DNA from 2 places in the Caballeronia sp. LZ028 genome. Region 1 is predicted to be linked to the other one. Evidence: riboswitches for the same ligand, from Rfam matches in the RefSeq annotation. Region 1 holds a riboswitch; the other holds the start of a gene.
What was found. Region 1 has a riboswitch for manganese ahead of mntP (manganese efflux pump MntP). Riboswitches for the same ligand answer to the same signal wherever they lie in the genome.

Region 1 (4,092 bases):
TATCCGGTGTCGCCGCTTCATGTCGCGCCGTGCGGCGGCACGTCGAACCGGACGGCCGGGCTCATCCTCGGCTATGCGAGCGTGCCGGTCGAGCAGATCCGCAAAGGCATCGAAATCCTCGCCGATGTGATCGCGCATTTTCGAACGTAAGCACTGCCTTCGAGACGCGTCATCGTGAGCGTCATGCCGAATGCGCTTCTGCCCGATTCGAAACGCCCGCGTCGATCGCGACGGGCACGCGCCGCGCGAGCGCGCACATCAACTCGTAGCCGATCGTGCCGGACGGTTCGGCCACTTCATCGACCCGGACGCGTTCGCCCCATAGTTCCACCGGCGATCCGATGCCCGCAGCCGGACACGGCGCGAGATCGACGGTGAGCATGTCCATCGACACGCGTCCGACGATGCGCGTACGCACGCCATCGACGATGACGGGCGTGCCCGTCGGGGCGTGACGCGGATAGCCGTCCGCGTAGCCGCATGCGACCACGCCGATCTTCATCGCGCGATCCGCGGTGAAAGTGCGGCCATAGCCGATCGTCTCGCCCGCCGCGAGCGTCTGCACGCCGATGATGCGGCTCTCGAGCGTCATCGCCGCGCGCAACGGGAAATGCTCGATGTGGCGCGCGCAGCCCGTCGGCGAGGCGCCGTAGAGGATCGTGCCCGGCCGCACCCAGTCGCGATGCGCGCGCGGATGCCACAGCACCGCCGCCGAATTCGACAGCGAGCGCGTGCCGGGAAGATCGCGCGTGGCCGCTTCGAATTCGTCTATCTGCCAGTCGATCGCGCCTTCGTCGGCGTTCGCGAAGTGACTCATCAGGCCGATCGAGCCGATCGCCGCGATATCCGACGCCCTTTTCCAAGCCTCGACGAATTCGCCCGGCCGATAGCCGAGCCGGTTCATGCCCGAGTTCATCTTCAACTGTATGTCGATGCGCTCGTTCGGCCGCGCCGCCTTCAGCAACGCAAGCTGCTCGTCGCAATGCACCGTGACCGTGAGCCGGTGACGATCCGCCGTTTCGACATCCGCGGGCTCGAAAACGCCTTCGAGCAAAAGAATCGGCTTTTTCCAGCCGAGCTCGCGCACGCGCACGGCTTCATCGAGATCGAGCAGCGCGATGCCGTCGGCTTCAGCGAGCGCCGGATAAATGCGCTCGATGCCGTGACCATAAGCATTCGCCTTGATGACGGACCACACGCGCGACGACGGCGCCGTGCGTTTGACAAGTTGAAGATTCTGTCGGATGGCGTCGAGATGGATGCGCGCGGAAATCGGACGTGGCATGACGTGCTGGATTTGTGGTTGAAGGCAGTGGAATGATGAATCGTATCGGCCTAATGGCAGTCGTTGTTATTTTATTTGCGCCGATTTTTGGTGGAAAGGCCTGCCGCCATCGATGGCTTTCGCGGTGCGCTTCGCGGTATCTTGTCGCTCATGTCGCGCCGCCAAGGAGCCGCCATGAACGACGCCCGTCGCCTCGCCTGCCTGCGCATCGTGCTCGCCGTCGTCGGGCTGATCGCGCTCTTCGCCTTCTATCCGCTCATGCTGCTCTGGCCTTCAGGATGGGCGTGGGATGCCGGCCACGAAGGCCATTCGGAATACGCGATGATGATCGTCGGCATCTACGCGACGCTCGGCGTTTTCCTGCTGATCGCATCGCGCGAGCCGATGAGGCATCTGAGCCTCATCTGGTTCACGGTGTGGTCGAGCGTCGTGCACGGCGCGATCATGGCCGTGCAGTCGTTCGGCGGCGCGGGGCGCCACCTCGGTCATCTGGCGGGCGACGTGCCCGCGCTTTTCATCGTCGCCGCCGTGCTCGCGATTCTCACGCCGCGCGGCGGCAAGGCGCGCATCCTCAGCCGAGATGGCCGAGATGTTCGGCCAGAATGACGCTGCCGACGCCGATCAGAATCAGCCCGCCGACGATTTCCGCCCGCTTGCCGATCGTCGCGCCGACGAGCCGGCCGACCATCACGCCGATCGTCACCATCAGCATCGTCGCGAAACCGATGGTCGCGGCCGTCGAGAAGATATCGACATCGATGAACGCGAGGCCCGCGCCGACCGCCATCGCGTCGATGCTGGTCGCGAAACCGGTGAGCGCCAACACCCAGAACGAATGCGAATTGGGCTTTTCCGCTTCGTGGCTCACGCTGCTGAAACCTTCGCGGATCATGCGCGCGCCGAGCAGGAAGAGCAGGCCGAACGCGATCCAGTGATCCCACGCGGTGACATACTGCGCGGCCGCCCTGCCGAGCGCCCAGCCGACGAGCGGCGTCAGGGCTTCGATCACGCCAAAGATCACGCCGGTCTTCAACGCTTCCGCGATGCGCGGCTTGTGCAGGGTCGCGCCCTTGCCGACGGCTGCGGCGAACGCGTCGGTGGACATGGCGAAGGCTAGAAAAATTGTGGAGGCGAGATTCATCGAGTAGCGCTCTGGTCGGGCAAGATGGAACGACAGAACGCGCGCCCGACCGGTCGCGAATTCTGTCGATGGTCTTGCCAACCTTTGATGGCTGCTCATGCCACGGCCTGAACGACCGAGCGTGTTGACATGAGCGCTTTCCCTGTGCAGGAAAGCCGGCTACTCCCCAGCGAAGAACCGAGAGCTTAACATGACTTCGCGACCGTTCCACGGCGTTTCGGCTAGTTGCGGCGCGCTCGCGGCGTCACGCCCGGCGCCGCGTTCGCGCGCCGATCCTATTTCGACAACAGCCCGAACACGGCGACGCCGTTCTTCGTGCCGACATACACCTTGCCGTTCGCGATCATCGGCGTGATGAACTTGTTGCCCGCACCGAACTGGTCGCGCGTGCCGGCGTCGTTGCTGCTGTAGAGCTGGCGCGCGAGATTGGCCGCGTCGTAGGCGCGCAGCGCGCCTGTCGCGCCGTTCTCCGCCGCCCACAGAATGCCGTTCGCCGTGCCGTTCGCGGAAATGCTCGGCGTCGCGCCGGGGAAGCCGAACGCATTCGACGTCTGACTCGTCGACGTCGCCGAAAGCAACGCGTTGCTGACCGCGAACGCCCGAATGCTGTCGCCGACCGCGCCGAAATAGACCGTGTTGTTGAAATACGCGGGCGCGCCGAACATCGCCCCGCGAATCTGGCCGACGAGTTCCTGATAGATGTGGTCCGCGTTCGAATCGAACTTGCCCATCGAGAAGCGGTTCACGACGTAGATCGTCGAGTTCTTGCCCGCGCCGATCGCCAGATGCCGGACCGTGCCGCCCGCATCGGTGAAGTCCGGCAGCACCATCGCGCCGCCGGAACCGAGATCTTCGTCCTCGTTCGACTCCTGCACCGTGTTCGACGGCTCGAAATAGTCCTGCACCCTGAGCGGCGACGTTTCCAGCCGCAAAAAACCGTTGCCGAAGTTGCCGTTGATCGGCATCTCCTGCGCGTTTTGCGTCGGATCGAAGGTGCCGTTGGCGTCGAGGAAAAAGATCGCCTGGCCGTCCGATGCGAGGCCCGCGCCGCTCATCCAGATCGAGCCCATCTGGCCGTTCGGCGTGAGGTTCAGCACGCTCGCCTGTTGCAGGGTCGCGGCGTCGTAGCCCATGACCCAGCCGGTGTACGGCATGAAGTCGCAATGCGAAGTCCACGCCGTGTAGACGACGCCGTTCAGCAGCAGCAACGCCGCGCGCTCGGCGTACTGGCCGGGATCGAACGTCAGCGTGCCGTTCTGGCTGCCCGCGCCGTTGCCCGGATACGTCGCCCGGATTTCGGTGGGGCCGTTGAAGAGCTCGGCGCCCGTCGCGACATCGAGCGCGTGAATGCGCTGGTGATACGCGCCCGACGCATCCTTCGACATGCCGACGACATACATCGCGCCGTTCGGGCCGCGCGTCCGGTCGATGACCGGCGTCGCCGTGACACCGATTGTCGGCGTGATCTGATGACAGTTGTGGTCGTCGCTCGGCGACTCGCCGCTGCCGAGCGTCGAGACTTTCCACAGCACCGCGCCGCTGTCGGCGTCGAAAGCGTAGACGCTGGCGTTTTCCGTCGCGACGTAGAGCACGTTGCGCGTGCCGCCCGCGATCGGTACGCCCGCCAGAAAGAGCGGCTGCGCGTCGACGGCGCCATCGACGGAAA
Region 2 (4,092 bases), on a different contig from region 1:
GCGCACGGCGGCGTCGGGCGTGATCGCGTAGATCAGCCGGTCGATCTTCGGTTTCGCGCCCCAGTACGACGGATTCACGTCGTAGCGGATGACCGAATCTTTCGTGTAGCTCTTCAGCACGAACGGGCCGGTGCCGATCGGCTTGCTGTTCAGATCGACCTGCTGGTTCGCCTTCAGCAGCTTGTCCGCATATTCGGCCGAATAGATCGATGCGAAGCCCATCGTGAGGATCGGCACGAAGGTCGCGTTCGGCTCGTTGAGCTCGAACTTCACGGTATGGTCATCGACTTTCGATACGGCCTTGATGAGCTTCACGAGGCCCATCGACTGCGCGTGCGGAAAGCCGCTCGCGCCCGCGATCTTGTGCCACGGATTGTCGTCCGAGAGCATGCGCGAGAACGTGAACACGACGTCGTCGGCACTGAGCGGACGCGTCGGCTTGAAGTAATCGGTCGTCTGAAACTGAACGTTCGGACGCAGATGGAATGTGTACGTGAGCCCGTCGCTCGTCACGTCCCACTTTTCCGCGAGCGAGGGCACGACCTTCTTCGCGGCTTCGTCGTAGGAGACGAGCGTATTGAAGATGACATCCGCCGATGCGTTGGTCGTTACGAGCGAATTGAATTGCACGACATCGAAGCCGTCCGGGCTCGATTCGGTGCAGACGGTGAGCGGCTTGGACATCGCGAGCATCGGCGCGGCGAGCATGGCCATCGCGGCGGCCGCGGCGAAGAGTTTCAGACGCATGAGATCTCCCGTGATCTTCATTTTTGTTCGTGGATGAGCTTGAGCACGCGCAGCAAGCGACGCGCCCGGCGCGGCCAGATTAGCGGATGCATCCGTCGACGACAACGATCCGATCGGCATACGCTTATTCCGCGGGTTGCCGAAACGGGGCGCATCGGGCTAAACTTGCGCCTTCTTTGGGGAGTAGCCTTCCTTCGCGAGCGAAGGAGAACGCGTCAACATCCTCGGCCCTGCTGCCGTGGCGCGTTCGACCGGAACGGTTTGGCGAGACCATCGATGCGCTATGTCGTTCCTGGCCGGACGGCGCGTGGCGCATCGTGGTTCGCTCGACGTCCGGCCGTGGAATCATCGTGTCCCCACAACTACAACATCCCCGTTTCCCGCGCACGCTCGCGCACCCGTCGCATGTTTCGATGCGAGGTGCCGCATGACGATGCTCTTTCTCGAACTCGCGCTGATGCTCGCGATCATCCTGGTCGCGGCGGAGCTATTCACGAATGCGCTCGAACATCTCGGCGAACGGCTCGGCATTTCCGAAGGCGTGACCGGATCGCTGTTCGCGGCGGTCGGCACGGCATTGCCCGAGACGACGGTGCCGATCATCGCGCTGCTCGGCGGCACGACGAGCCGTGCGGTCAACGAAGAGATCGGCGTCGGCGCGATTCTCGGCGCGCCGCTTATGCTCGCGACGCTTTCGACGTGTCTGATGACGTTCGCGATCCTCAAGTCGCGCGGCATGAGCGGGCGCATCGTGCCGGAGCGCAGCGGCTTCGTGCGCGATCTGAACTTCTTTCTGGTCGCGTTTCTCATCGCGTGCGCCGCGATGTTCGTGCCGCATCACGCGTGGCAAGTGCGCGCGTTGTTCGCGGTCGGGCTCGTCGCGCTCTATATCGTTTATGTGATTTCGACGTTCAAGGCTTCGGCGAAGCTCGTCGAGGGCGGACACGGAACGGAAGCGCCCGAGGCCTTGTTCGCTTCGCGTCTCGGTTTGAAAACGTCGCTCGGCACGATCATGCTGCAGTTTTTCTTCGGCATCGTGCTGCTCGTCGGCGGCGCGAAGGGCTTCATTCACGGCGTCGAGGGCGTGTCGCATGCGCTGGGAATTTCGGCGCTGCTGCTGTCGCTCATCATCATTCCGATCGCGACGGAACTGCCCGAGAAAGTGAACAGCATTCTGTGGGCGCGCCGAGGAAAGGACACGCTCGCGTTCGGCAACATCACCGGCGCGATGGTGTTTCAAGGGACGTTGCTGCCGGCCATCGGCATCATGCTGACGCCGTGGGAGCCGCGTATCGAAGTGCTGACGGGCGTGCTCATCACGCTCGCGGCGGCGGCGTGGCTGCGCTTCAATGCGAAGGAGAACGGCGTCGTGCTGTGGGCGCTGCTCGGCAACGGCGTGCTGTACGCGGCCTATCTCGCGTTGACGCTCGGGCGCTGACAAAGCTGCGGCACAAAGAAGAATGCCCGCGCGAGGCGGGCATCGAAGAGCGAAGCAGCGCGCCGAGAAAACCGGCACGTCGTTCTTGTTGTTCTTATAGGGGTTATCGGCACGTGCGCCGATAACTTTAGTGCCGTCCGTCAATTAATCGACGATGTAAATCGCGCGCCGATAAAACTCGCCGATGTGCTGTTCCAGCGCATACGGCGCGAGCGCGTCGGCGAAGAGGCGCAGTTCGGCTTGTCCGTGCTGGCCGTTCAGCGCTTCGATGACGTCCTTGCCGAGATCGGCATAGGCGATCGGCGCGTCGGTCGTCTTCTTCGCGTACGCGAGATCGCGAATGCGCCAGCCGGCGTCCGTCAGCAGCTTCGACACATACGCGAGACGCTCCGCATCGGTCGCGCCCGGCTGCAGCGGATGCGTCTTGTCGCCCCACAGATTGCAGCCGAGCTGGAACACGAGCGAGCGCGACGCCTGACGCAGCTTCTTCAGATAAGCGACCGCATACGCTGGAAAGTCGTGCGCGCCGGTCACATATTCGCGGTCGAAATCCGCGCCCGCGTGATGCAGCACATTCAGATGCAAAAGCACGTCGATGTCCGACAGCTTGTCGAGGCCATCGAAGGGCAGCGCTTCGTGATGCACGTCGACATTGCCGATCGAGAAGGCATCGCCGAGTTCGCGCAGGAACTTCGCGTGTTCGGCGTTCGCTTCGATCGCCGTCACGCGCGCATCGGGATGCGCATGCGCGATCGTGTACGTGAAGAAGCCCGTATTCGCGCCGAAGTCGGCCCAGCGCTCGCCGGCTTGCGGCGCGCGATGCGCGAGAATCCAGTCGAGGCGGTTGCGGTCGCCGCGCCATTGGCTCTGAATGGTCTCCTGATAACCGAGCGTACTCGCGACGAAGTCGGGGATCGTCTGATACCCCGAGTGCTTGGAGACTTCTCCGTAGAGTTGAGCGAGCCGCTCCTTGACTGCGGTGGCGCCAGAGGTCATTTCCATAGTTCCTTGTAAAAGATTCGCCAGCTGTCGCTTGCGAGATAGACGTCGCCGGCCAGGGCGCGCAACGCAGCGCCCGCGAGACGCGCTTCGCTGCCATAGCGATGCACGGTCGTCCGGCGCCGGCGCCATGTGTTCACGATGCCGCCCGTCCACAGATACGTGGCGTGGCGTGCGCGCGAAAGGCGCCGGCCTTGATAAGCGGTTGCATCTTCCGTCGCCCAGTCGCCCACGAAAGCTTCGACGATGCCGCAGTCGTGGTTCAGGCACAGGTCGAGCGGTCCCCACGGACGGGGATTCATTTCGATGAAGTACGCGCCGTCGTCCCCGACGATGCATTCGATCATCGCGAAGCCGAAATAGCCGCATTGCGAAAGCGCCTGCCGCAGCTTCACGCCGATATCGCTCGCATGAAAATCGGCGGTGCGCGCGAGCACGATCGACTTGCCGCCGGGCTGCTGCGCGAGGTTTTCCTGCGACGAGCAGAAGACTTCGCCCGTGCGCGCGAAATAGGCGAGCAGATAAAAGCTGCGTCCCGTCACGAAGTGCTGAAAGAAATAGTGCGACGGATCTTCGCTCGCCTTGAAAGCGGCGAGGTCCGCGTCGCTTTTCACGAGCACCGGATAAAGCACGCGCTTGCCGTCGACGTTGCATTTCGGCTTGGCGACGAAAGGCACCACGGCATCGTCGATGCCCGCGTATTCGGGCGGCGGCGCGATGCCTTCGCGCGCGAAGAACTCGGTGGCGCTCGCCTTGTTCGTGAGCTTCGCGTACAGCGACGGATCGACGAGCGGCACATGCACGCCGTCGATGGATTCCAGCGCTTCCTTGTGATTCAGCAGGAAGGTGTTGAAGAATTCGGAGATCGGCACGAGCGTCACGCGGCGCGCGCCGAACTTCGCCTTCGC

Region 2: it holds a riboswitch for manganese, as region 1 does, so the genes downstream of both, QCE58_RS01955 (sodium:calcium antiporter) here and mntP (manganese efflux pump MntP) in region 1, are expected to answer to the same signal.

What each region holds. Positions count from the first base shown of each region.
Region 1 is NZ_JARUXN010000003.1:176,495-180,586, reverse strand. It holds gene QCE58_RS18415 (PLP-dependent aminotransferase family protein) at 1-150, shown strand, start outside; gene alr (alanine racemase) at 182-1,285, opposite strand; gene QCE58_RS18405 (DUF6632 domain-containing protein) at 1,460-1,891, shown strand; gene mntP (manganese efflux pump MntP) at 1,857-2,426, opposite strand; yybP-ykoY riboswitch at 2,436-2,606, opposite strand; gene QCE58_RS18395 (PQQ-binding-like beta-propeller repeat protein) at 2,702-4,092, opposite strand, start outside.
Region 2 is NZ_JARUXN010000001.1:413,340-417,431, forward strand. It holds gene QCE58_RS01950 (ABC transporter substrate-binding protein) at 1-747, opposite strand, end outside; yybP-ykoY riboswitch at 911-1,086, shown strand; gene QCE58_RS01955 (sodium:calcium antiporter) at 1,175-2,185, shown strand; gene QCE58_RS01960 (hypothetical protein) at 2,330-3,181, opposite strand; gene QCE58_RS01965 (hypothetical protein) at 3,178-4,092, opposite strand, start outside.